3 regions of the Cupriavidus sp. LA-1 genome follow, and region 2 is predicted to be linked to each of the others. Evidence: predicted binding sites of a transcription regulator. Region 2 holds the regulator's gene; each other region holds the start of a gene.
The links. Region 2 encodes sigma-54, which starts transcription at its own class of promoters, with help from an activator protein. Its sites were predicted from a motif close to TGGCANGNAANCTGCTTT; they were not measured.

Region 1 (7,771 bases), on a different replicon from region 2:
GCCCGGCGGAGTTCGAGGCCCGCCTGCGCGCCCGGGAAAGCGGCTACCACATCCACCATCCTTTCAACCGGCGCATGGCGGCGGGCGAATGCTCGCCCGACCAGATCCGCGCGTGGGTGGCCAACCGCTTCTACTACCAGGCGAACATCCCGCTGAAAGATGCCGCCATCCTTTCCAACTGCCCCGACCGCGACACGCGGCGCGAATGGGTGGTGCGCATCCTGGACCACGACGGCACCGACACCCAGCCCGGCGGCATCGAGGCATGGCTGCGCCTGGGCGAGGCAGTCGGCCTGGAACGCGAGGCGCTGCTGAATCAACAGCACGTGCTGCCCGGGGTGCGCTTCGCCGTCGACGCCTATGTCAATTTCGCGCGGCGGGCGCCGTGGCAGGAAGCGGTGTGCTCCTCGCTGACTGAGATGTTCGCGCCGCAGATCCACAAGGAGCGCCTGGCTGGCTGGCCCACGCATTACCCGTGGATCGAAGCCGGCGGCCTGGATTACTTCCGCTCGCGCATTCCGCTTGCGCAGCGCGATGTCGACCACGGCCTGCGTGTGACGCTGGACTACTTCCGCACCGCTGCACAACAGCAACGCGCTCTCGACATCCTGCAGTTCAAGCTCGACGTGCTCTGGTCGATGCTCGATGCCATCCTGCTAAGCAACCCATGACCACCAGCACGCAAGACCTCGCCACGCCGACCCTGCACCGGACCTTCCGCCTGCAATGGGAGGAATCCCAGCAAAGCTGGGTGCTGCTCTATCCGGAAGGCATGGTCACCCTCAATGACAGCGCCGCCGCCATCCTGCAGCGGTGCGACGGCAGCCATACGCTGGACATGCTGATCGACGACCTGCAGGCGGCATTTGGCGTGCAGGGCATTGCCCCGGAGGTCCATGCCTTTGTCAAACATGCAATCGAACGCGGCTGGCTCGTCTGAGCGCGCGCCGGCACCGCCGGGCCCGCCGCTGTGGCTGCTGGCGGAACTGACCTACCGCTGCCCGCTGCACTGCGCCTTCTGCTCGAACCCGGTGGACTACGCGCGGCATACCGCCGAACTGGACACCGCGCAGTGGTGCGACGTCTTCAGCCAGGCGCGGGCACTGGGCGCCGTGCAGCTGGGCCTGTCCGGCGGCGAGCCGCTGCTGCGCAAGGACCTGGAGACGCTGGTCCGGCATGCGCATGGCCTCGGCTTCTACACCAACCTCATCACCTCCGGCGTGGGCCTGACCGACGCGCGCCTCGCCGCGCTGCGCGAAGCCGGCCTCGACCATATCCAACTATCGTTCCAGGACTCCACCCGCGAACTCAACGACTTCCTGTCCAGCACCCGCACGTTCGAGCTGAAACAGCGCGTGGCCCGGCTGATCAAGGCGCACGGCTACCCGATGGTGATGAACTGCGTGCTGCACCGGCACAACCTTCCGCATGTCGGCACCATCATCGAACTGGCCCTGCAGCTGGGCGCCGAATACCTGGAGCTGGCCAATACGCAGTACTACGGCTGGGCCTGGGAAAACCGGCTGGCGCTGATGCCAAGCCAGGAACAACTGCGCGAGGCCGAGGCCGTGGTCCGGCAATACCGCGCGCGCATCGGCAAGCAATGCCAGATCCTGTTCGTGGTGCCGGATTACTTCGAGGCGCAGCCCAAGAAGTGCATGAACGGCTGGGGCACGACGTTCCTGGGGGTGGCGCCGGATGGTACCGCGCTGCCATGCCATGCTGCGCGCATGCTGCCGGATCTGGTGTTGCCGAACGTCCTCACACAGACGCTGCGCGACATCTGGCAGGACAGCGATGCATTCCGCCGGTTTCGCGGCACGCAATGGATGCCGGAACCGTGCCGGTCGTGCGAGCATAGTGAGGAAGATCTTGGCGGCTGTCGTTGCCAGGCTTTCCTGGTCACGGGTGATGCTGCGGCGACGGATCCGGTCTGCGAGCGCTCTCCGGCGCATGGGCGGATCCATGAGATCGTGCTGGAAGGGCGGCTGGCTGCGGCGCAGGCGCGGGAATATCCGATGGTGTTTCGTAGTGATGGGAATTCGTTGCGGTTGAGTGGGGGGCGGGGGTGAAGGTAACCTCGTCGATGCGGTTGGTTGTGGCGCTTGGGGGGGAGCGTGCTTGTTGGCTTGGTTATGTCGGTCGGGTTCATTGTTGTCGTAGGTTGGACCGCCTGGTTCCGCCCTGCTGGGCGGGTCACTTTTTGTCCGAGCGACAAAAAGTAACCAAAAAACGCGTCGCCTCTGGCGGCTGGCCACCAATTCCTCGGTGTGGGTGGTTCGGGCGGTGGTGATTTCCGTTCGATGGGGTAGGTAGTTCAGGCCTGCTACGCTCCCGGGATGTGCCTTGCGTCCAGGGACTATTGGACGAACCCGACTTTAGGCTGTTGGCAGCCTGCTAACGAGGTTATCGGTAGGACGCCTACGGCTGCGCTGCGCGCACTCAGTATCTTAGGTCGGTTGCTCGGGCACGGAGTGCGTCGCTGCGCTCGCTCGGCGCTATCGCGGATGATGCCGGGCCAAAGGAAAAAATCAGGACGTGGCCGCTGGTTCTGCCACGTTAGGACGCGCGCGAAGCGCAGCCGAAGGCGTCCCACCGACGACTTGGTTAGCAGGCTGCCAATCGCCTAAAGTCGGGTTCGTCCAATAGTCCGTTGATGTGGGCACAGACAGGGTGCGTAGCAGGGTCGAACCACCAACCCCATCGACCGGAAATCACCGCCGCTGGAACCACCCACACCGTGGAATTGGTGGCCAGCCGCCAGAGACGACGCGTTTTTTGGTTACTTTTTGTCGCTCGGACAAAAAGTGACCCGCCCAGCAGGGCGGAACCAGGCGGTAAAACCTACGACAACAGGGAACCCGACCGACATACCCAAGCAAGCCAACGAGCAAAAGACCCCCCAAGCGCGACAACCAATCGCATGGCGCCAAGCCCCCCTTCCTTCACCCAACACTTAGCACCCATTCCGCCAATTTCCTGGCATCGTCCTCACCAAGGTTGCCATGCGGCGGCATAGGAATCCTTCCCCACACCCCCTTACCGCCTTCCCGGATCTTCTTAGCCAGCCGCTCAGCCGCCTGGCTGTCGCCCTTGTACTTGCCAGCCACCTCGGCAAACCCCGGCCCCACCAGCTTCGACTGCATCCCATGACAGGAAAAGCAGCCGCTCTTGTCAGCCAGGGCCTGCATGTCGGCAGCCGTGCCGGCCAGTGCCGCGCCCGGCAGCAGCGCAGCAGCCGCCGCCAACGCCATCCATTCTTTCTTCATACCTGTGTCCCAATTGATCCTGTTGCCACCGCGCCCGGCGCACGCGGCGCACCCCTGATGCGATGCAGGCGTGCGCCGGGCAGCGTCACCGCTGTCCCACTCAGCTCTTGTGCAGCTTGAACACCCACACCGAACCGCCCTGCTCCAGGAAGTTCACGCGCTTGGCCACCTCCCCGCCCCACAGCGGCACGGCCCCGCCCCAGCCGGAGACCACGGCAACGTATTGCTCCCCGTTCTCCTCCCACGTGACCGGAGGCGCCACCACGCCGCTGCCGGTCTGGAACTGCCAGAGCTCCTTGCCGGTCTTGGCATCCGCGGCCTTCAGATAGCCTTCCGGCGTGCCCCAGAACACCAGCCCGCCCGCCGTGGTCATCGCACCGCCCCACAGCGGGGCGTTGTTCTTGACCTCCCAGACAATCTTGCCGGTCTTGGGGTTGATGGCGCGCAGCGCGCCGATGTAGTCCTCGTTCAGCGGATGGATGGTGAAGCCCGCTCCCAGGAAGGCAGCGCCCTTCTTGTAGCTGACGGGCTCATTCCAGATATCCATGCCCCATTCATTGGCCGGCACGTAAAACAGACCCGTCTGCGGGCTGTAGGCCATCGGCTGCTGGTTCTTGCCGCCAAGAAAGCCCGGTGCGGCAAACACGGACTTGCCCTTCTTCTCATCGCTGTTGGTGGCAGGGTCGCCGGGGCGGCCTTCGGCGATGTAGTTGGGACGGCCGGTCTTCAGGTCGATGCCGGTGGCCCAGGTGATCTTCTTGACGAAGGGGAAGGCATTGACCAGCTTGCCGCTGGTTGCGTCGTTGACGTAGAAGAAGCCATTGCGGTCGGCCTTGCCGCCCACGCGCTTGCCGTCCAGGTCGAACGTCACGAACTCATTGACGCCGTCGAAGTCCCAGCCGTCGTTCGGCGTGTTCTGGTAGTGCCAGACGATCTTGCCGGTAGCGGGATCGAGCGCCACCGTGGAGGCGGAGTAGAGGTTGTCGCCCTTGCGGATATGGCTGTTCCACGGGCCGGGGTTGCCGGTGCCAAAGTAGACCAGGCCGGTTGCCGGATCATAGGTGCCGCCCAGCCACGTGGCGGCGCCGCCGGTCTTCCAGGTCTCGCCGGGCCAGCTGGCATTCTGGGTCCCGGTCACGCCGTTTTCGGTCTTGTTGCCGTCCTTGTCGTACTTGTAGCCCATGTGGCCTTCCACCACCGGCCGCGACCACACCAGCTGCCCCGTCTTGGCATCGCGCGCCTCGACGCGGCCAACCACGCCGAACTCGCCGCCCGAGATGCCGGTCAGCACCATGCCCTTCACGATCAGCGGCGCCGCCGTGTACGAATAGCCGGCCGCATAGTCTTCCAGCTTCTCCTTCCACACCACCTTGCCGCTCTTCTGGTCCAGCGCCACCAGTTGCGCATCGAGCGTGCCGAAGATCACCAGGTTGTCGTACAGCGCCGCGCCGCGGTTCACCACGTCGCAGCACGGCATGATGCCTTCCGGCAGGCGGTGCTCATACTTCCAGAGCTTGCGCCCGGTCTTCACGTCGAGCGCGTAGATGCGTGAATACGAGGCCGTCACGAACATCTTGCCGTCGTGGATCAGCGGCTGCGATTCCTGCCCGCGCTGCTTCTCGCCGCCGAACGAGAACGACCACGCCGGCACCAGCTGGCCCACGTTCTTCGTGTTGATGCGCGCCAGCGTGGAATAGCGCTGGCCTTGCGGGCCAATGCCCCACGACAACACGTCGCCGGGGGTCTTCGCGTCGTTTTCGATCATGGCATCGGTCACCGCTGCCTGCGCGGCAAGGCTTGCCGCGGCAGCCGCTGCCGCCATCACTACTCGTAACGTCCTCATTGCCATCTCCTCTATTGTCTTGGATTTCCCTGGTGCGCCACTGCGCCACACACCAGCACGCAAATGGCAATTCCCATGCCAGTAGGCTGCCCGCGCAAACTGGCGCTCCGCAGGCCGGCTGCGCGGCCGCGGCCGCGCCAGCGCGCAACACTGCGTTGCAGCTGCTCCAGAACTGAACAGCCGCCAGGCTCAGTGGCCGAGCGCGCCTTCCTCGCGCGCCGGGTAGAGATGCGTCACGTTGCGCAGGTACTCCGCGGGCATCGCGCCCCAGTGCGCATAGGGCTCCGGCACGGGCATGGCCATGACCTCGGCGAGGTCGCGTCCCTGCGCAGCGGCATCGCGCAGGCGCGCATCGAGCCATTGCAGGTAGCCGCGCGTCTGGGCGATGGCATCCGTGCCGCCGAGTGCCGGCCCGTGGCTGGGGATCAGCACGCGAGCCCCGCTTTCGTCCAGCAGCGCCTGCAGCCGTTCAAGGCTGGCCAGCCAACGCCCGATATCCGCGTGCGGCGTGGTCGGGATGCGTTGCCGGAACACCAGCCCGCCGGCAAAGACAATGCCGGCGCCGCGGTCCAGCACCACCAGGTCCGCATCGGTGTGGCCATCCAGGCTGATCAGTTCCAGGGTATGGCGTCCGATCGTCAGCGCGCCCGGCGCCAGCGCGTGGGTGGGCGGCACGGACTCGGTGCCGCGCATCCAGTTGCCGCACATGCGGTAGAGGTTGTCGGCATAGGCCGCGCCTTCGCGCCGCGCGCCGTCGAGGGTGCCCGGCAGCGCGCTGCCGCCGACGTCGGCATAGGCCTGGTTGCCGAAGAAGTAGTCGGGATGCTGGTTCAGGTTCAGCACCAGCCGCACCGGCGCGCCGGTGACCGATGCGATGGCCTGGCGCTGCTGCTCGCCATACAGCCGCGACGGACCCGTGTTGATCACCACCACGCCGTCGCCGGTGTCGATGAAGGCCGTGTTGATGATGTTGCAGCCGTTGGCGGGAGCGAAGTCGGCATTGGCTCCTTCCAGCAGCCACACGCCGGCGGCGATCTCGCGCGGGGCCAGGCGGTAGTCAGGGAGCTGCAGCGCGGCCGGCTGCGCAAGCGCCGGCTGCAGGGGCTGGCCCGCCAGGCATAGCAACAACCACGGCAATACCCGCTTCATGGCGACACCCGCGCCGCGATGCGGTTGCCGTTGTTGTCCTGGCCCGCCACGGTCATGCCCGGCACCACGGCATCGCGCAGGTCGAACGAGAAGATCGGGTTCTCGGCAACCGGCTCATGCAGCGCCAGGCGCAGCAGCGGCTGCCTGGCCGCATCGGCCAGGACCAGCGTCTCGATATGGAATGCCGGGATACCCGCCACCAGGCCGGTATCCATCGGATGCATCACGCGCAGCCGCACGCGTGCCCCGGCATCGCCCAGACCCGGGAACACGCGCGCGTCGACCCGGTTGAGCGTGCGGCTCCAGCTGCCGTCGCGGCGGGTGGCGCCGGGCACCGTGCAGCCGCCGCCGCCGGCGTCGACCCATACGCTGCCGACATGCCAGGTGCCGTCGCGCGTGCGTGCCGCCACGCGTACCGGCGAGGCCTGCTCCAGCTTGAAGCGGAACGACAGCGACGGCCGCACCCGCAGCGGCTCGAACGCCAGCACCTCGCGGATCGGGTTGCGGTCCACCGCCACCACAATGCGGTCCACCTCCCCCAGCGCCGAGGCGTCGAAGGCAATCGGCACGCGCATGGGGTCTTCCGCAAAGGCCGGTCCGGTCACCCTGACGCGGCTGTCGAACACCACCGGCCCCATCTGCAGCAGCTCCTTGTGGATCCACGCCCATTGCGGCGATTGCAGCGGATCGCCGTGCCCGATAACGGCACTTGCGGCCGCTGCGCCAGGCGCAGCCTTGCTGGCAAGTCCCAGCCACGCCGCCCCGAGCAGGACCATGCTCCGCCTGCGCCCCGTCATGCTGGCCGCCCCCGGCGCGCCATGCCGCGCTGCGGGTCGTAGCCCTGCAGCGCCAGCACAAAGAACACCGCGGCGCTGCCCGCCACGATTGCCAGGCTCTGCGGCGCCAGCTGCCCATACAGGGCGAAGCGGATCGCCTCGACCGCGTGCGTGAACGGGTTGAAGCGCGCGAGCTGGTACACCAGCTCCGCGCCGGATTCCTGCAGCTTCCACAGCGGATACAACGCCGAGCTGATGAAGAACATCGGGAAGATCACGAAGTTCATGGTGCCGGCAAAGTTCTCCAGCTGGCGCACATGAACCGACAGCAGCAAACCCAGCGCGCCCAGCATCAGGGCGGCCAGCGCCATGGCGCCCACCCCGGCCAGCAGGTGCAGGGGCGCGAAGCGGATGCCGAAGGCCGCCGCCACCAGCAGGAACGCGGCCATCTGCAGCAGCGACAGCACCGTGCCCGCCGCCAGCTTGCAACCCAGCAGCCAGCCGCGCGGCAGCGGCGCGGTCAGCAGCAGCCGCATCACGCCCATCTCGCGGTCGTACACCATGGCCAGCGACGACTGCATGCCGTTGAACAGCGCGATCATGCCAAGCAGACCTGGTGCCACATAGACCTTGTATTCGATATAGGTGTCGTACGGCGGCGCGATGGCAACGCCCAGCGCGTTCTGGAAGCCGGCGGCGAATACCAGCAGCCACAGCAGCGGGCGCACCAGCGA
Region 2 (7,771 bases):
GGCGCCATCGCATTCGTTGGTATACTTCGTCGCCATGATAGCCAATTTCGATGCGGATCGAGCACTCAGGCTCGCCCGAGACACCCTCCAGACTGAAGCCGACGCGGTTTCCGCACTTTCCGGACGCCTGAACGGCGACTTTGCCCGTGCCGTGCAGCTGATCCTGCAATGCACCGGGCGCGTCGTCGTCTCCGGCATCGGCAAGTCCGGCCATATCGGGCGCAAGGTCGCTGCCACGCTGGCCTCGACCGGCACACCGGCGTTCTTCGTGCACCCGGCCGAAGCCAGCCACGGCGACCTGGGCATGGTCACGCGCGACGACGTGCTGATCGCCTTTTCCAATTCGGGCGAGACCGGCGAGCTGCTGTCGATCATCCCGATCGTCAAGCGCATCGGCGCGCGGCTGATCTCGGTCACCGGCAACCCCGACTCCAACCTGGCCAGGCTGGCCGACGTCCACCTGGACGCGGCGGTCGAGAAGGAAGCCTGCCCGCTGAACCTGGCGCCGACGGCCAGCACCACCGCGGCGCTGGCGCTGGGCGATGCGCTGGCGGTGGCGGTGCTGGACGCGCGCGGTTTCGGCGAGGAAGACTTCGCCCGCTCGCACCCCGGCGGCGCGCTCGGGCGCAAGCTGCTGACCCATGTGCGCGACGTGATGCGCACCGGCAACGCCGTGCCCGAGGTGCGTGAGAACACGCCGCTGGCCCAGGCGCTGATGGAAATCACCCGCAAGGGCATGGCCATGACCGCGGTGGTCGACCCGGACGGGCACGCCATCGGCGTGTTCACCGACGGCGACCTGCGCCGCCTGCTGGAAACCCCGCGCGACTGGAAGACCGTGCCCATCGGCGAGGTCATGCACCGCAACCCGCGCGTGGTCAACGAGAACCAGCTGGCCGTGGAAGCGGTGCAGGTGATGGAAGCCAACCGCATCAACCAGCTGCTGGTGGTGGATGACGCCGGCCGCCTGACCGGCGCGCTGCATATCCACGACCTGACGCGCGCCAAGGTCATCTGAGCGGGCGCGGGCCCGCCACAACCGGCACAACGCCAAGGACACCATGCAGGCACTCCTCGCCTCCCTCAGCGGCATCGTCATGCGGCTGCTGCCGCTGCTGCTGATGGCCATCGTGGCGGGCAGCACGTTCTGGCTGGTCCAGATCAACTCCCCCAAGGAAGACCAGGCCGCGCAGAACACCAAGAAGCACGAGCCTGACTACTTCATGGACCACTTCTCGGCCACCGAGCTGGCGCCTGACGGCAGCACCAAGATTCGCTTCACCGGCGATCGCATGGTCCATTTCGAGGACGACCAGACCTACGAGGTCACGCGTCCCGCCATGCGCGCGTATCAGCCGGAGCGCCCGCCGGTGACCGCCCGCGCCGACATCGGCCGCATGAACGCCGAAGGCTCGGTGATCGACCTGTACGACAACGGCTTCGTGCTGCGCCAGCAGGGCGCGGACGCGTCCAAGGACCCGCAGCTTACCGCGGCCTCGAGCTACTTCCAGCTGCTGATCAACGACGACATCGTCAAGACCGACAAGCCGGTCAAGCTCACGCGTGGCCCCTCGGTGATGACTGCCAACGGCCTGATCTTCAACAACGTCACCCGCGAAGTACAATTGCTCGGCAATGTGCGCGGCACTATCGTCACCGGGCCGTCGCCGGCCCGCGCGCCGGGTTCCTGAACCCTGGCCCAGCGGGGCCGCGCACGCGGCGCCGGCACGCACGAACGCATGCAGACCCGTGCAAACCCGCGTGAAACCGCACCACCAAGTATCCCGACGCCTTCAAGCAACCCTGCCAACATGACCGCTTCCCTGACGACTTCGTCCCGTCGACGCACCGCCCCGGCCCTGCTCGCGCTGGCCATGGCTTTCGGCCTGCTGGCCCAGCCTGCCCTTGCCGAGCGCGCGGACCGCGACAAGCCGATGGTGCTGGAGGCGGACAACGCCAGCTACGACGACGTCAAGCAGATCTATACGCTGACCGGCAATGTGGTGCTGACCAAGGGCACCATGATCCTGAAGTCGGACGCCGCCGAGCTGCGCACCGACCCCGAGGGCTACCAGTTCGCGGTGGCCACCGCCAAGCCGGGCAAGCAGGCCTACATCCGGCAAAAGCGCGAAGGCGTCGACGAATACATCGACGGCTGGGGCGACCGCATCGAATACGACGGCAAGCAGGAATTCTCCAAGCTGATCGGCAATGCCCGCATGGCGCGCCTGCAGGGTGCCAAGCTGGTCGACGAGATCCGCGGCGCGGTGCTGACCTACGACAGCCGCAAGGAGTTCTACACGGCCGCCGGCGGCAGCGGCGACGCCGCCGCCGCCAATTCGTCCGGCCGCGTGCGCGCGGTACTGTCGCCGCGCCAGGACCCGAAGGCCGGCACCCCGGGCAGCGGCGGCTCGCCGCTGGACCTGAAGCCGGCCCCCGCGCCCGCCAACAAACCATGACGCCGGGCGCGGACCTGCCCGCCCGCGCCTGAAACGCCCGAACGCCTGACTGTGCCTATGACCGATACCGCAACCATCGCCGACAAGCCTTCCGTCGAAGCCTCCACCGTCCTTCCCGGCGGCAGCACGCTGGTCGTGCGCCACCTGAAGAAGCGCTATGGCTCGCGCACGGTGGTCAAGGACGTCTCGCTCGACGTGAAGAGCGGCGAGGTGGTCGGGCTGCTCGGCCCCAACGGCGCGGGCAAGACCACGTCGTTCTACATGATCGTGGGCCTGGTGGCGCTGGACGAGGGCGATATCGTGCTCGACGGCGACCATATCAGCGGCCTGCCGATCCACGAGCGCGCGCGCATGGGGCTGTCGTACCTGCCGCAGGAAGCCTCGGTGTTCCGCAAGCTCAACGTCGAGGAGAACATCCGCGCGGTGCTGGAACTGCAGCTGGACAAGGGCAAGCCGCTGGCCAAGGCCGAGATCGAGCGCCGCCTGGATTCGCTGCTCGACGACCTGCAGATCGCGCACCTGCGCAACAACCCCGCGCTGTCGCTGTCGGGCGGCGAGCGCCGCCGCGTGGAAATTGCACGCGCGCTGGCGTCGTCGCCGCGCTTTATCCTGCTGGACGAGCCCTTCGCCGGCGTGGACCCGATCGCCGTGGGCGAGATCCAGCGCATCGTCAGCTTCCTCAAGGCGCGCAATATCGGCGTGCTGATCACCGACCACAATGTGCGCGAGACGCTCGGCATCTGCGATCACGCCTACATCATCAGCGAAGGCGCGGTGCTGGCCGAGGGCCAGCCCGAGGAAATCATCGCCAATGACGCCGTGCGGCGCGTCTACCTGGGCGAGAACTTCCGCATGTGACATGACGGCCTGCCCCTTGCGCGGCAGGCATTCCGGCGGGGCGCGCGCAGCCGCCCCACAGCCAGCGTCGATCGGAGTCCATCAGCGATAGCAATTTCCGTTCCAACATCGGAAAGATGCGCATAAAATAGGTCGCATGAAACCGTCGCTACAGCTCCGCCTCTCCCAGCATCTGGCACTGACCCCGCAGTTGCAGCAGTCGATCCGGCTGCTGCAGCTTTCCACGCTGGAACTGCAGCAGGAAGTCGAACAGGCCCTGACGGAAAACCCGCTGCTCGAGCGTGAGAACGACTGGATCGAGAGCCCGCTGCGCGTGGCCGCGGATGGCTCGGTCAATGTCCAGAGCGCACCCGCGCCCGCCCCCGCCGAACCCCAGGGCAATGGCGACGCCCGTGCCGACGGCGCGGGTGACGACGACAGCTTTGGCGACAACAGCAGCGGCGACGACTACGGCAGCAGCGACTGGAGCCTGGACGACTTTGCCCGCCGTCCGCAAGGCGACGAGGACGAAAAGACGCCGATGCAGCTGCGCGAAGCCGAGCCCACGCTGCGCGAATACCTGATGGAGCAGCTGACGCCGCTGAAGATCTCGGCGCGCGACAAGGGCCTGGCCATCTTCCTGATCGAGTCGCTCGACGACGATGGCTACCTGAGCGCATCGCTTGAAGAGATCTGCATGGAGTTGCCCGAAGAACTCGAATTCGAGCTCGACGAAGTCCACGCGATCCTGACACTGCTGCAGAGCTTCGACCCGCCGGGCGTGGGCGCGCGCAATGCCGCCGAATGCCTGGCGCTGCAGCTGCGCCGCCTGACCCACCCGCAGCGCGACCTGGCGCTGAACATCGTCACCAATCACCTGGAGTTGCTGGCGGTACGCGACTACACGCGGCTGAAGAAGGCGCTGCAGGTCGATGAAGCGGCGCTGAAGGCAGCCCACGACCTGATCCGCTCGCTGGCGCCCTACCCGGGCCATGCCTACAGCCGACCGGAAGCCGATTTCGTGGTGCCGGATGTGTTCGTGCGCAAGAGCGGCGGCGGCTGGATCGCGCAGCTCAACCCGGATGTGATGCCAAGGCTGCGCATCAACGATATGTATGCACAAATCCTGCGTGGCGCAAAAGGGGAAACCGGCACCGCGGGGCTGCAGCAGAAACTGCAGGAGGCACGCTGGCTGATCAAGAACATCCAGCAAAGGTTCGATACGATCCTGCGTGTCTCGCAAGCCATTGTCGAGCGTCAAAAGAACTTTTTCACCCACGGTGAAATCGCCATGCGCCCCTTGGTTTTGCGGGAGATTGCCGATACACTGGGATTACACGAGTCAACCATCTCCCGGGTGACGACCAATAAATACATGGCAACGCCGATGGGTACTTTCGAACTGAAGTACTTCTTCGGCAGCCACGTGTCCACCGAAACCGGTGGCGCGGCTTCATCAACGGCCATCCGCGCCTTGATCAAGCAACTGATAGGAGCCGAAGACCCGAGGAATCCCCTTTCCGACAGTCGCATCGCCGAACTGCTGGGTGAGCAAGGCTTCGTTGTCGCACGACGCACCGTTGCCAAGTATCGCGAGGCCCTGAAGATCCCCGCAGTCAATCTCCGCAAGTCTTTGTAGCCGAGCCCACCGCCTGCCTGGTGAGGCTCTTTCAGAAGGAGAAGCGCTATGAACTTCAAGATCAGTGGACACCACCTGGACATCACGCCCCCTCTGCGTGAGTACGTGGAAACGAAGCTGGAGCGAATCGTCAGGCATTTCGATCAGGTCATTGGCGTTAGCGTGCTGCTCTCTGTCGACAATCACAAGGAAAAGGACCGGCGTCAGTACGCAGAAATCAATCTACATCTCAAGGGCAAGGACATCTTTGTCGAGGCGCATCACGAAGACCTATATGCGGCGATCGACGCACTCGTCGACAAGCTGGACCGTCAGGTGATCCGCTACAAGGATCGCGTGCAAGGCCACGACCGCGAAGCGGTCAAGTACCAGATGGCCGCAGCGCAAATGCAGCAATGACCGTGCCCGGCAGCCCCGCAGAGGGCTGCTGACTCAGGATTGAACAGGCAAGCCGCGCCACGAAGCGCGGCTTTTTTGCGCCCTCGCGTTGCGCCGGCCAGAGCCAGGCCGGGCCTGGACTGGCGCCGCGGCGTGCTGTGGCATCGGAGCAAACGCTTTTCACCCGAATGAGCAAGAGTGTTCGCAAGCGCGGCGGCAAGGTGTATGCTGCGCCATACAAAGAGAGGGGAATCCTGGCCGCGCCCTGCATCGGTGCGACGGCTCTTGGCCCGGAGGCACGATTGCATCGCCATGTATCGTTCTGCACCAGCTTGCTCCGCTGCACCGCACAATCCGAGGGTGGCCGCTGCTCTATAATGGGCCGGACGCCTCCGGCCAGGCCAGGGGCAGCCCGGAGCCGGCCCCCTGCCCGGCGGAACGATCCGCCCGCTAACTGAAATCCTGCGCATCGCCCATGAATCGTTTGGCCAAATTGCTGCCACCCGGCAACATCAATCTCGACGTCAGCGTCACCAGCAAGAAGCGTGTGTTTGAGCAGGCCGGGCTCCTCTTCGAGAACAACCATGGCGTCGCGCGCGCCATCGTGACCGACAACCTGTTCGCACGCGAGTCGCTGGGCTCTACCGGCCTGGGCGCCGGCGTGGCGATCCCGCACGGCCGCATCAAGGGACTGAAGCATCCCCTGGCCGCCTTCATGCGCCTGGCCGAGCCGATTCCGTTCGAATCGCCCGACGGCAAGCCGGTATCGCTGCTGATCTTCCTGCTGGTGCCCGAACAGGCCACGCAGCAGCATCTGGAAATCCTGTCCGAGATCGCGCAACTGCTTTCGGACCGCGACATGCGCGAAGGGCTGGCGACACTGCCCACGCCCGATGCGGTGCACGAGTTGCTGATCGCATGGCACCCCTGATCCCCTGATCCCCCAAAGCGGGCCGGCACAGACCGGGCAGGCGCCACGCGCTTCGCACACCGCCCTACCAGTCATACCGCATGGAACTCACCGGCGTCACCTCCCAGTCCATCTTCGACGACAACGCAGCCGACATCAAACTCTCGTGGGTGGCCGGCCTGGAGGGCGCGGACCGCGCCTTTGACGTGGAGTTCGCCCGCGAAGCCACCTCCGCCGCCGACCTGGTGGGCCACCTGAACCTGATCCACCCGAACCGCATCCAGGTGCTCGGCAAACCCGAGATCACCTACTACCAGCGCCTGGACGACGAGACCCGCAAGCGCCAGATGGGCGAGCTGATCCTGCTGGAGCCGCCCTTCCTGGTGATCGCCGACGGCATGGAGCCGCCGCCCGACCTGGAACTGCGCTGCACGCGCTCGTCAACGCCGCTGTTCACCACGCCGGTATCGTCGGCGGCGGTGATCGACCACCTGCGCCTGTACCTGTCGCGCATCTCCGCGCCGCGCGTGACCATGCACGGGGTGTTCCTCGACATCCTGGGCATGGGCGTGCTGATCATGGGTGAATCGGGACTGGGCAAGAGCGAACTGGGCCTGGAACTGATCTCGCGCGGCCACGGGCTGGTGGCCGACGATGCGGTCGACTTCGTCCGGCTGGGGCCGGATTTCATTGAGGGCCGCTGCCCGCCGCTGCTGCAGAACCTGCTGGAAGTGCGCGGCCTGGGCCTGCTCGATATCAAGACCATCTTCGGCGAGACCGCGGTGCGCCGGAAGATGAAGATCAAGCTGGTGGTGCAGCTGGTGCGGCGCAACGACGGCGAGTTCGAGCGGCTGCCGCTCGATTCGCAGTACCTGGACGTGCTGGGCCTGCCGATCCACATGGTCAAGATCCAGGTGGCGGCCGGCCGCAACCTCGCCGTGCTGGTCGAGGCCGCCGTGCGCAACACCATCCTGCGCCTGCGCGGCATCGACACGCTGCGCGACTTCATGGACCGCCAACGCGCCGCCATGCAGGCCGACGTCGTGTCGCGCGGCCAGGGCCGCCTGCTGTAAGCCCGGCGTTTTCAATTGCTTACAACGGGACGGACTCAAAACGTCAACGTTTCTCAGGCATGCTCCGTTTTGTGCTGTAATGGGCATCACGCCCGTTACGGAAGCTGCAACGCCGGCAATGGTGCGCGGCCATGAAGTTTTCCACACCGAGGAGAGCAAGCATGAAGAAACTGATCGCGATGTGCGCGCTGGTCACCCCGATGATCGCCGCGAGCGCCTTTGCGCAGACCGCCGCCACGCCGGCCACCCCCGCCACCCCGGCCAAGCCGGCGGCGACCGCCCCGGCGATGCCTGCCACGTCCGCTACGCCGGCCACCCCGGCCAAGCCCGCGGCCAACGCCCAGCAGGACAAGATGAAGGCCTGCAATACCCAGGCCTCCGGCAAGAAGGGCGACGAACGCAAGGCGTTCATGAAGGAATGCCTGTCCAAGGGCGGCGCACCCATGACCCAGCAGGAGAAAATGGCCTCCTGCAG
Region 3 (7,771 bases), on a different replicon from region 2:
CGCAGCGCGGCCAGCATGATGCCGGGCTGGTCGGCGTGGCCCACCGCCACCAGCGGCAGGCCCGGAAAGAGCCGCAGCAACTGCTCGCCCAGGTGCGCCGACTGCCCGGCCAGTTCCGCCGAGAAATGCAGGAACACCAGGCCCGGGCGCAACTCGGCCACGCGTTCGATAAAGGCTTCCTGGGCCCCGCCATCGGTCACCAGCGTGCCCAGCCCGCCGAGGACCTTGCCCAGCCAGTCCCGGACTTCACCCTGCGTAGCGTGCAACAGAAAATAGTCCATCTCTCCGCCTCAAAGCTGTTGGCCATGCCAGCCGGCATGGCCGGCGGCTATTTCGAGAAACCCGGCAAAGTCGGGTCCGCGTATTCGCCCAGCACATACCAGCCCCACACGTTGGGACTGGCGTTGGTACGGCCGTCCGCGCCGACGGCCTGCGCCGCGGGCGAGTTCCTTGCCATCGGCTTCACCAGGCGCGGGGTGACGACGATCATCAGCTCGCGGTCTTCCTGGTGGAAATTCAGGTTCTTGAAGAAGGCGCCGATCACCGGCAGGTCGCCCAGCACCGGCACCTTGTTGACGTTGCTGACAGTGTTGCGGCTGACCAGCCCGCCGATCACAAAACTCTCGCCGTCGCCCAGCTCCACCGTGGTGTCGGCACGCCGCGTGACGATGGCCGGCACCACCGCGCCATTGATCGATATGCCACGCGACGGATCGAGGTCGCTAGCCTCCGGCGCCACCTTCAGCGCGATGCGGTCGGCCGACAGCACCGTGGGCGACACGGTCAGCCCGATGCCGAACGGCTTGAACTGGATCGTGGTCGTGCCCAGCGCCTGCGGCACCGGGATCGGGATCTCGCCGCCGGCCAGGAAGCTGGCGCTCTGGCCCGACAGCGCCACCAGGCTGGGCTCGGCCAGCACGCGCGCCAGGCCGTTGGCCTCCAGCAGGCTGATGTTGGCGAAGATGCCGTGCGTCAGCGACGCCGCGACCAGGTTGAAGGCACTGCTCATCGGCTGCGAGATGTCGGCACTGAAACTTCCCGGCGCGCCGCCGCTGCCGGGGGTAAAGGTGAACTTGTTCAGCGTCGACGGCGAGAACGTGCCGAAGGCAAAGCCGGAGTTGTTGCGGAAGAAATTGATGCCGACTTCCTTGAGCACGGTCTTGCTGATCTCCACCACCTTGACGTCGACCTGCACGGTGCCGGAGAGCGGCACGGTCGAGCGGTCCACCACCAGGCCGGGCTTGCTGTCGGCCTTGCCGGCGGTGGCCGCGCGCGCGGCGGCGTGCGCGCGCGCCGCGGCATAGGCATCGGGCGACTGGCCGGTGATAGTGGCGCCGGCCGCGGAATAGTCCAGCTTCGCGCCATCGGCATCGGGGGCGACGGCATCGACCTGCACGCTGTAGGTCAGCGGTTCGGCGCCGCGCGTCCACACCATCACGTCGGTCACGCCGGGTTGCTTTGCCACCAGCAGCACGCTGGGGGTGCCGCGCGTGCGCAGCACCAGCGCATCGGCCACCGCCGGGTTGCCCACGGCCACGCGCTCCACCGGCTGCGCGCTGCGGATTTCCTTTTGCGCGCCGGCCATCAGGCGCAGCTGGCGTGCCGGCGCGGCGTCCTGCGCCTGCGCGCGAGGCGCCAGTGCGCACCATGCGCCGGTGGCCAGCATCGCGGCCAGCGCGAGCTGCATCAGGCGGCGGCGCAGGGCTACGGTATGGGCTTGTGTTCTCTGGATTTGCATTTGGTAGGCGCCCACGTTCTTATTCGATCTCGCGCTTGCCCGCGCGGATCACTTCCACGCCTGCGCTTTGTCTTGCCTGTGCCGGCGCGGGCGGCGTTGCAACCTGCAGCGGCCGCGGCGCGGGCGCGGCCGCCGGCGCGCGCGGGGCCTGCGTGCCGGTGGCGGCGGCCAGGCCGGTCAGCGCCACGCCGGCCATGGCCTTGTCGGGCGCCGCGCGCGGGGCGTCGGCGGGAACGCCGGCGCGCGGCGCCAACGCCGGCGGGAGCTCGGCAAACATGCCGTCGCTGGGCATGGCTTCGTCCTGCGGATTGCGCAGCGCCAGCAGCAGGCGCCCGGAATGCTGCGCCATGGCCAGGCGGCTGACCTGTTCCAGCGGCACCGAGAGCACCGCCGTCTTGGCGCCCTCCTGGCGCACCATCATTTGTTCCGGCTTGGTGTTCTGCGGCCGGTTGACCGAGGTGACGCCGTAGGCCAGCACGCGCAGGCGCGACAGCAGCATGCGCGCCTGGCTTTCGAGGATCTCCTGCTGGTCGCGCCGCAGCACCAGGAAGACATCGACATAGTCGCCCGGCTGCACCTGGTTGCCGACGCCGATGACCTCATCGACGGACACGGCCACCGCGCGCTGGCCTTCCGGCACCTGCGTGGCCAGGCCGGACAGCAGCTGGCTTTCGAGCACCGGCACGTTGGCGCCCAGCGCCACCAGCGGTACCTGCCCGGTCACGCGCGCCACTTCGGTGTAGGCGCCGGCGGGGTCGATCGGCAGCATTTCTACCTTGAGCGCGTCGGCCTCAAGCGGCTTGCCTGCTTCCACCGCGCGCGTGGTCACCACCACCGGATGCAGCGGCTTCGCGGCATTCGATGCCGCGGGCGCCCGGGCTGGCTGGCGCCCCACCTGCCACGCGAGCATTGCGAGCAGCAGGGCCAGGCCGAGCAGCACCACCGCCAGGAGTCGGATCTGCTTGCTGGTCATGCGGAAATCCTTTGCGTAGGCATGGCGGCTCAGATATCGGGAGAAAGCTGGACCATCGCCGAACCGGACAGCGTCGCGGGGACCGGGACCATCGGCACGGCGGGGAGGATGTTGGTGGTGGGCAGGTTCAGCGTGACCTGGATGCAGACGTCGGTGGAGCCGGTTACGCAGGGCACTGCCTGCGCAACGTTGCCGGGAGACAGCGCACTCCTGATGGAGGTGGGAAGCGTGCCGCGCGCCATCGCATCCGCCGCACTGATGCGCGCCCCCTGGGTGGCCGCGAGGCCTGAGCCGGAGACGCCTGCGGGATAGCGCAGCGCGGCGCGCGCGCCTTCCTCGGCGGCCAGCGTCAGCACCTGCTGCAGCGCCACCACCACACCGTAATAGACGATGCCGATCACGATGGTGAGCAGCACCGGCGCCACGATCGCGAACTCGATCGCAGCGCTGCCGGCACCATTGCAGCGCCTGCTGATCCTCCTGTTGACCCTTGCATGCAGCAACATCAGAAGCCCCGGTCCTTTGGTGTTCTTTCGCGCCGACCGGCGGCGCAGCCTGCTTGCCGTTAGCCTGCCCGGCTAATGGCAAGCAGCCATCCAGGCCAGCACCCCCGCGGCCAGGTACGCGGCATACGGAATGCCGCGCGCCAGTGAAAACTGCGCCGTTGGAATGGGTCCGCTTTCCTGGTGATCCATGGCCTGACTTGTGGCCGGCGCGCGACGATCCAGTGCCAGCGCCAGCAGCGCGTGCACCAGCCCGAGCAGGCTGCCGACGACCCATGCCACCACCAGTCCTTGCGGGCCGGTGAACAGCCCCGCCACCGTCAGGAACTTGACGTCGCCTGCCGCCATACGCCCGAGGGCATACGCCGGCAGGGTGACGGCAAGACCCAGCCCCGCACCGATCAGGCGCGGGGCCAGCGGCAGTTCCGTGGCCTGTCCGGCGAGCAGCGCCAGCCCGAGAGCCAGGGCGGCAGCCGCCAGCAGAGCGTTGGGAACGCGCCGGTGAGCGAAGTCTGTATAGAGGGTCGCCGCGCAGAGGAGCGCGGCAATCACGCCAGCCTTATGATTTGGGAGCGAGCCAAGTAGTGACCTGGGAGCCGAGACTAACGAATCCTGCGCTGATATCTTTGCCGAGCTGGGTGGCCCCCACGGCGACGGCCAAAGCAATGAGTCCCACGATCAGCCCATATTCAATAGCCGTCGCCCCGCGCTCATCGTTAATAAAGCGTGCAATAAGTCGTTTCATGATCCTGGACACTCCCTAAGTGATCTAACGCCGCGATCACGCTTCCCCCGTTCGATTATCACGGTGCTCTATGGCCCGCTCTTTTATCGACTATTCACGCTTGTTGCGCTTTTTTTATAAGACATGCGATGTCTCAACCATACCCCTCCTACGAGTGATAGCAATGACCCAAAGGAGTCAAAACGCCCGTTTGAAACGACCCGGCACGCTCGGGTCACAGGTTGTTAAAGAGCCGTCAGGCCGGCGTGAAACCGGCCTGCAGCCTGGCTTTGCGGGCATTGCAGCCGCAAAGCCAGGCGGAATAAAAAGATGCGCTGCGACGGGGTGATGAGCGTCAGCGCACCGTGAAAACACCTAGCAGGGATGAGACATTTCAGTGCAGCAGCCCGCCGAGGATCGGCAGTTGCGGCTTGCTGTCGCCACCGCCGGAGACACTACCCGTAGTGCTGCCGACGCCGCTCTTGATGCCGCCGACCAGACCCGTCACCGGCGCCAGCAGTGCACCGACCGGGCCCAGCGCGCCGCCGCCCGCTGAACTGCCCTCACTTCCGCCAGTCTTGGCCAGCGGCAGGTTGCTCAGCACGCCCGCCAGCGGATTGCCGCCCTGGCTGCTGTCTGCGCCCTGGCCAACACCAGCGCTGGCCAGCGGCACGTTGTTCAACAGGCCGCCGAGGGGATTGCCGCCTGCCTGGCCGTTGCCCTGCAGCAGCACGCCCGCGGCCGCAACGGTCTTGCCGGCCTCGGTCACCACGCCGCCCAGCGGCGAAACCACCGGTGCCTGGGTGTTGCTGAGCATGCTGCCGCCGGTGGCCACCGTATTGCCCACGTTGTACAGCAGCCCGTTGGTGGGCTCGCCCACGCGCGTGGTGGCGCCCAGCATCTGCGTGCCGTCGGTGGCCTTGCTGGTCAGCGGCACGATGACTTTGCTGAGCGAGTTGGTAACCTGCGCGACGGCGCCATCGCCCAGCACGCTTTGCAGCTTGTCGCCGCCGCCCTGTACCGCGGCGCCCACCTGCTTGACCAGGCCGCCCACCGGCGTGGTCAGCGGTGCCAGCGGCGCCAGCTTCTCCGTACCCAGGCCCTGCACCAGCGCGCCGCCGCTGACCACGGCGTCGCCGGCTTCGCGGACCACGTTGCCGGTGCTGGATACGGTCACACCGACCGGGTTATCGACCGAGCCCATCTTTCCCAGCCCGTCGCGCACGCCCGCGCCGAGCGCGCCGACCGCTTCGCCTGCATTGACCACCACCCCGCCGGCCCCCTGGCGCGCATCGGCGGGCAGCAGCGGCAGCGGCGTGTCCTGAATGGACTTGCCGATCTCGCTGACGGCGTTGCCCGTCGCCACCACGGAATTGCCCGTGCTCTCGGTGACCTTGCCGGTCGGCGTGCTCTGCACGGTGGCGGGGGGCGGGGGCGTGACCGGAAGGTCGGGCCCGCTGCCGGCGGGCTGCGGATTGGCGCCGCTGCCGCCACCGCCCGACGAGCAGCCAGCCATCAACAAGGCAATGGCGGCCACGCCGGCCGCGGCCAGTGAGGTCATGGAATGCTGCGCCGGATGTCTGGTCTTCATTGTTCTTCTCCTGTCTGGTTGGCCGGGCGCTGCCGGGCCGTCCTGTCTTTGCTTGGGTGCGCCGCATGGCATTGCAGACGAGCCTCGCCGCCGTCCCGCTCTTTGCTCTCCGGCTCACCGCCACGAACAGGCACGGCAGCACGGTGGAACGCGAGATCGTCGACGCGTCGTGACAAGGAATGGCAAGGCGCGTGCCAGCACCGCAAGGTGCGCTGGCGCGCAGACAGGGTTGCGCGTTGCATGCCTTGCGTGGCGCGGGTTGCAGGGCAAAACGGAATCGCGGCGCAGAGGCCTCGGGCAGCGTTGCGGCAGGGGACAAACGTGTTACGTGCTACGTAACGTGTTCCCGGAGCACGGGAACACGAGGCGGCAGTCCGCCTTGTTGCGATCGATTTCGGAACGTCGCGGCACGGCGGGCCATGCATGTTGGGAAGGCCGTCCGCGCAACCCATCGCTCTCGCCGTTTTGTTCCCTGCGCACGACACGCGTTACGTAACGCGTAACGCTGCGCCGCCTTCGCCGCACACGTCCGGCACAGCCCATGGCATTTCCCGTCGCGGCCCTGGGGCCCGCATCCCGAAAGGCTTTGCGAGCCGCATACCCGACTTCGGCGGGGTCTGTGCGGTAGCGCTCCAACTGGCTGGCATACCGATTGCGCCATAGCCGTCACCGCAGCACGCAGAAGACGAACGCGTTGCGCGGCCGAGCGATTAAACGACGGGAATGAAGGAACAGATCAATGCGCAAACAACAACTCGCCGCAACGGCACTCCTCGCCACCCTGCTGGCCCTGGGCGGCTGCGCCAGCGGCAGCGGATCGACCTCCCTGGGCACCAGCGACACGGCGGGCACCAAGAGCGGAGGCACTGTCGGCACCACCAGTGCTGGTACCGGTGGCACCGATGTCGCCAGCGGCGGTACTAGTGGCACTGGCGGTACTAATGGCACTGGTGGCACTGGCGGCACTGGTGGCACTGGCGGCACTGGCGGCACTGGCGGCACTGGCGGCACCGGCGGTAACAACGGCGGCAATACGAGCGGCAATACCGGCGGCGGCGAAACGCCGACCGCGCGGACCCCAACCGCCGAGGTCATCAACAACACTGGCAAGGTGCTGGACAGTACCGGCAAGACCGTCAGCGATCTTGGCGACAAGCTCGGCAACAGCAACCTGCCGCTGGTACCGGCCCAGACGCAAGCCGGCCTGGGCGACGCCGTAGGCTCCGCCGGCGATGCCATCAAGGCATTGGCGACGGGTCTGCAATCGGGCCTGGGCAGCATGCCGAACTCGGAAAATCCGGCAGGCACCACGATAGCCAGCACCGGCAATGTGGTGACGGATCTCGGCAAGGCCGTGTCCAGCGCCGGCACGGCGGTCAGCGGCCTGGGTACCGGCCAGCTTGCCCCGCTGGCGCCGCTGACGTCGCCGCTGGGCACGGTGGTGAATGCGCTCGGCAACACGGTGAGCAACACCGGCGGAACGCTGACCTCGGTGCTGTCGACCGGCGCGGTCGAACAAGTCACCATCACCACCAGCAAGCTGATCGTGCCGATCACCTCCCAGCTGACCGGCGCCACGCAGACGCTTGGCGCGGCCACGGGCCTGGGCACCCCGGCCAACAGCCTGCTGGCGACCGTAGGCGGCGCGCTGGCCACGGCCGGCAGCAAGCTGCAACAGGCCAATACGCCGGTGGTCTCGGGCGTCGGCGGCGTGGTGAACGCCACCGGCACGACCGTGGCCTCGCTCGGCGGCGCGGTGAACGGCCCCGCCAGCGGCGGCGGCCTGGGCGCGCTGAGCCCGGTACTGGCACCGGTCACTGCGCTGGCCGGGGGGCTGGGAGGCGGCACAGGCGCTGGCGGCACGGGTTCGCCGCTGGCGCCTGTCACCAGCCTGGTCGGCACCGTCACCGGCGGCCTCACCTCGGCCACGGCCAACACGCCGCTGGCGCCGGTCACCTCCCTTGTCAGCGGCGTGACCGGCGGCCTTGGCAGTGCCACCGGCGGCAGCACCGGTTCGCCGCTGGCGCCGGTCACCTCCGCGGTCAGCGGCGTGGTGAATGGCGTGGTCGGCGGCGTCACCGGCGCCACGGCCGGCACTGGCACCGCCAGCCCGCTGGCGCCCGTCACCAGTGTCGTCTCCGCCGTGACCGGCGGGGCCACGACCGCCACCGGCAGCTCGGCCGGGAAGGGCGCGGCCACGGGTCCGATTGGTGGCCTGGTTGGCGGCCTGCTCGGCGGGCTG

Region 1: the regulator sigma-54 is predicted to act here: its motif matches at 5,176-5,193, upstream of ACZ5MJ_RS21730 (PQQ-dependent methanol/ethanol family dehydrogenase).
Region 3: the regulator sigma-54 is predicted to act here: its motif matches at 5,758-5,775, upstream of ACZ5MJ_RS25225 (collagen-like triple helix repeat-containing protein).

Annotation. Positions count from the first base shown of each region.
Region 1 is NZ_AP031388.1:566,917-574,687, forward strand. It holds gene pqqC (pyrroloquinoline-quinone synthase PqqC) at 1-671, shown strand, start outside; gene pqqD (pyrroloquinoline quinone biosynthesis peptide chaperone PqqD) at 668-940, shown strand; gene pqqE (pyrroloquinoline quinone biosynthesis protein PqqE) at 912-2,072, shown strand; gene ACZ5MJ_RS21725 (c-type cytochrome) at 2,946-3,269, opposite strand; gene ACZ5MJ_RS21730 (PQQ-dependent methanol/ethanol family dehydrogenase) at 3,370-5,112, opposite strand; gene ACZ5MJ_RS21735 (quinoprotein relay system zinc metallohydrolase 1) at 5,302-6,261, opposite strand; gene ACZ5MJ_RS21740 (quinoprotein dehydrogenase-associated SoxYZ-like carrier) at 6,258-7,037, opposite strand; gene ACZ5MJ_RS21745 (ABC transporter permease) at 7,055-7,771, opposite strand, start outside.
Region 2 is NZ_AP031387.1:3,446,063-3,453,833, forward strand. It holds gene ACZ5MJ_RS16085 (KpsF/GutQ family sugar-phosphate isomerase) at 35-1,018, shown strand; gene lptC (LPS export ABC transporter periplasmic protein LptC) at 1,062-1,691, shown strand; gene lptA (lipopolysaccharide transport periplasmic protein LptA) at 1,812-2,459, shown strand; gene lptB (LPS export ABC transporter ATP-binding protein) at 2,517-3,317, shown strand; gene ACZ5MJ_RS16105 (RNA polymerase factor sigma-54) at 3,454-4,935, shown strand; gene hpf (ribosome hibernation-promoting factor, HPF/YfiA family) at 4,984-5,334, shown strand; gene ACZ5MJ_RS16115 (PTS sugar transporter subunit IIA) at 5,789-6,244, shown strand; gene hprK (HPr(Ser) kinase/phosphatase) at 6,325-7,296, shown strand; gene ACZ5MJ_RS16125 (PsiF family protein) at 7,458-7,771, shown strand, end outside.
Region 3 is NZ_AP031388.1:1,308,960-1,316,730, forward strand. It holds gene ACZ5MJ_RS25195 (AAA family ATPase) at 1-281, opposite strand, end outside; gene ACZ5MJ_RS25200 (type II and III secretion system protein family protein) at 329-1,738, opposite strand; gene cpaB (Flp pilus assembly protein CpaB) at 1,758-2,711, opposite strand; gene ACZ5MJ_RS25210 (TadE family protein) at 2,741-3,217, opposite strand; gene ACZ5MJ_RS25215 (A24 family peptidase) at 3,290-3,766, opposite strand; gene ACZ5MJ_RS25220 (Flp family type IVb pilin) at 3,774-3,959, opposite strand; gene ACZ5MJ_RS25225 (collagen-like triple helix repeat-containing protein) at 4,333-5,529, opposite strand; gene ACZ5MJ_RS25230 (collagen-like triple helix repeat-containing protein) at 6,269-7,771, shown strand, end outside.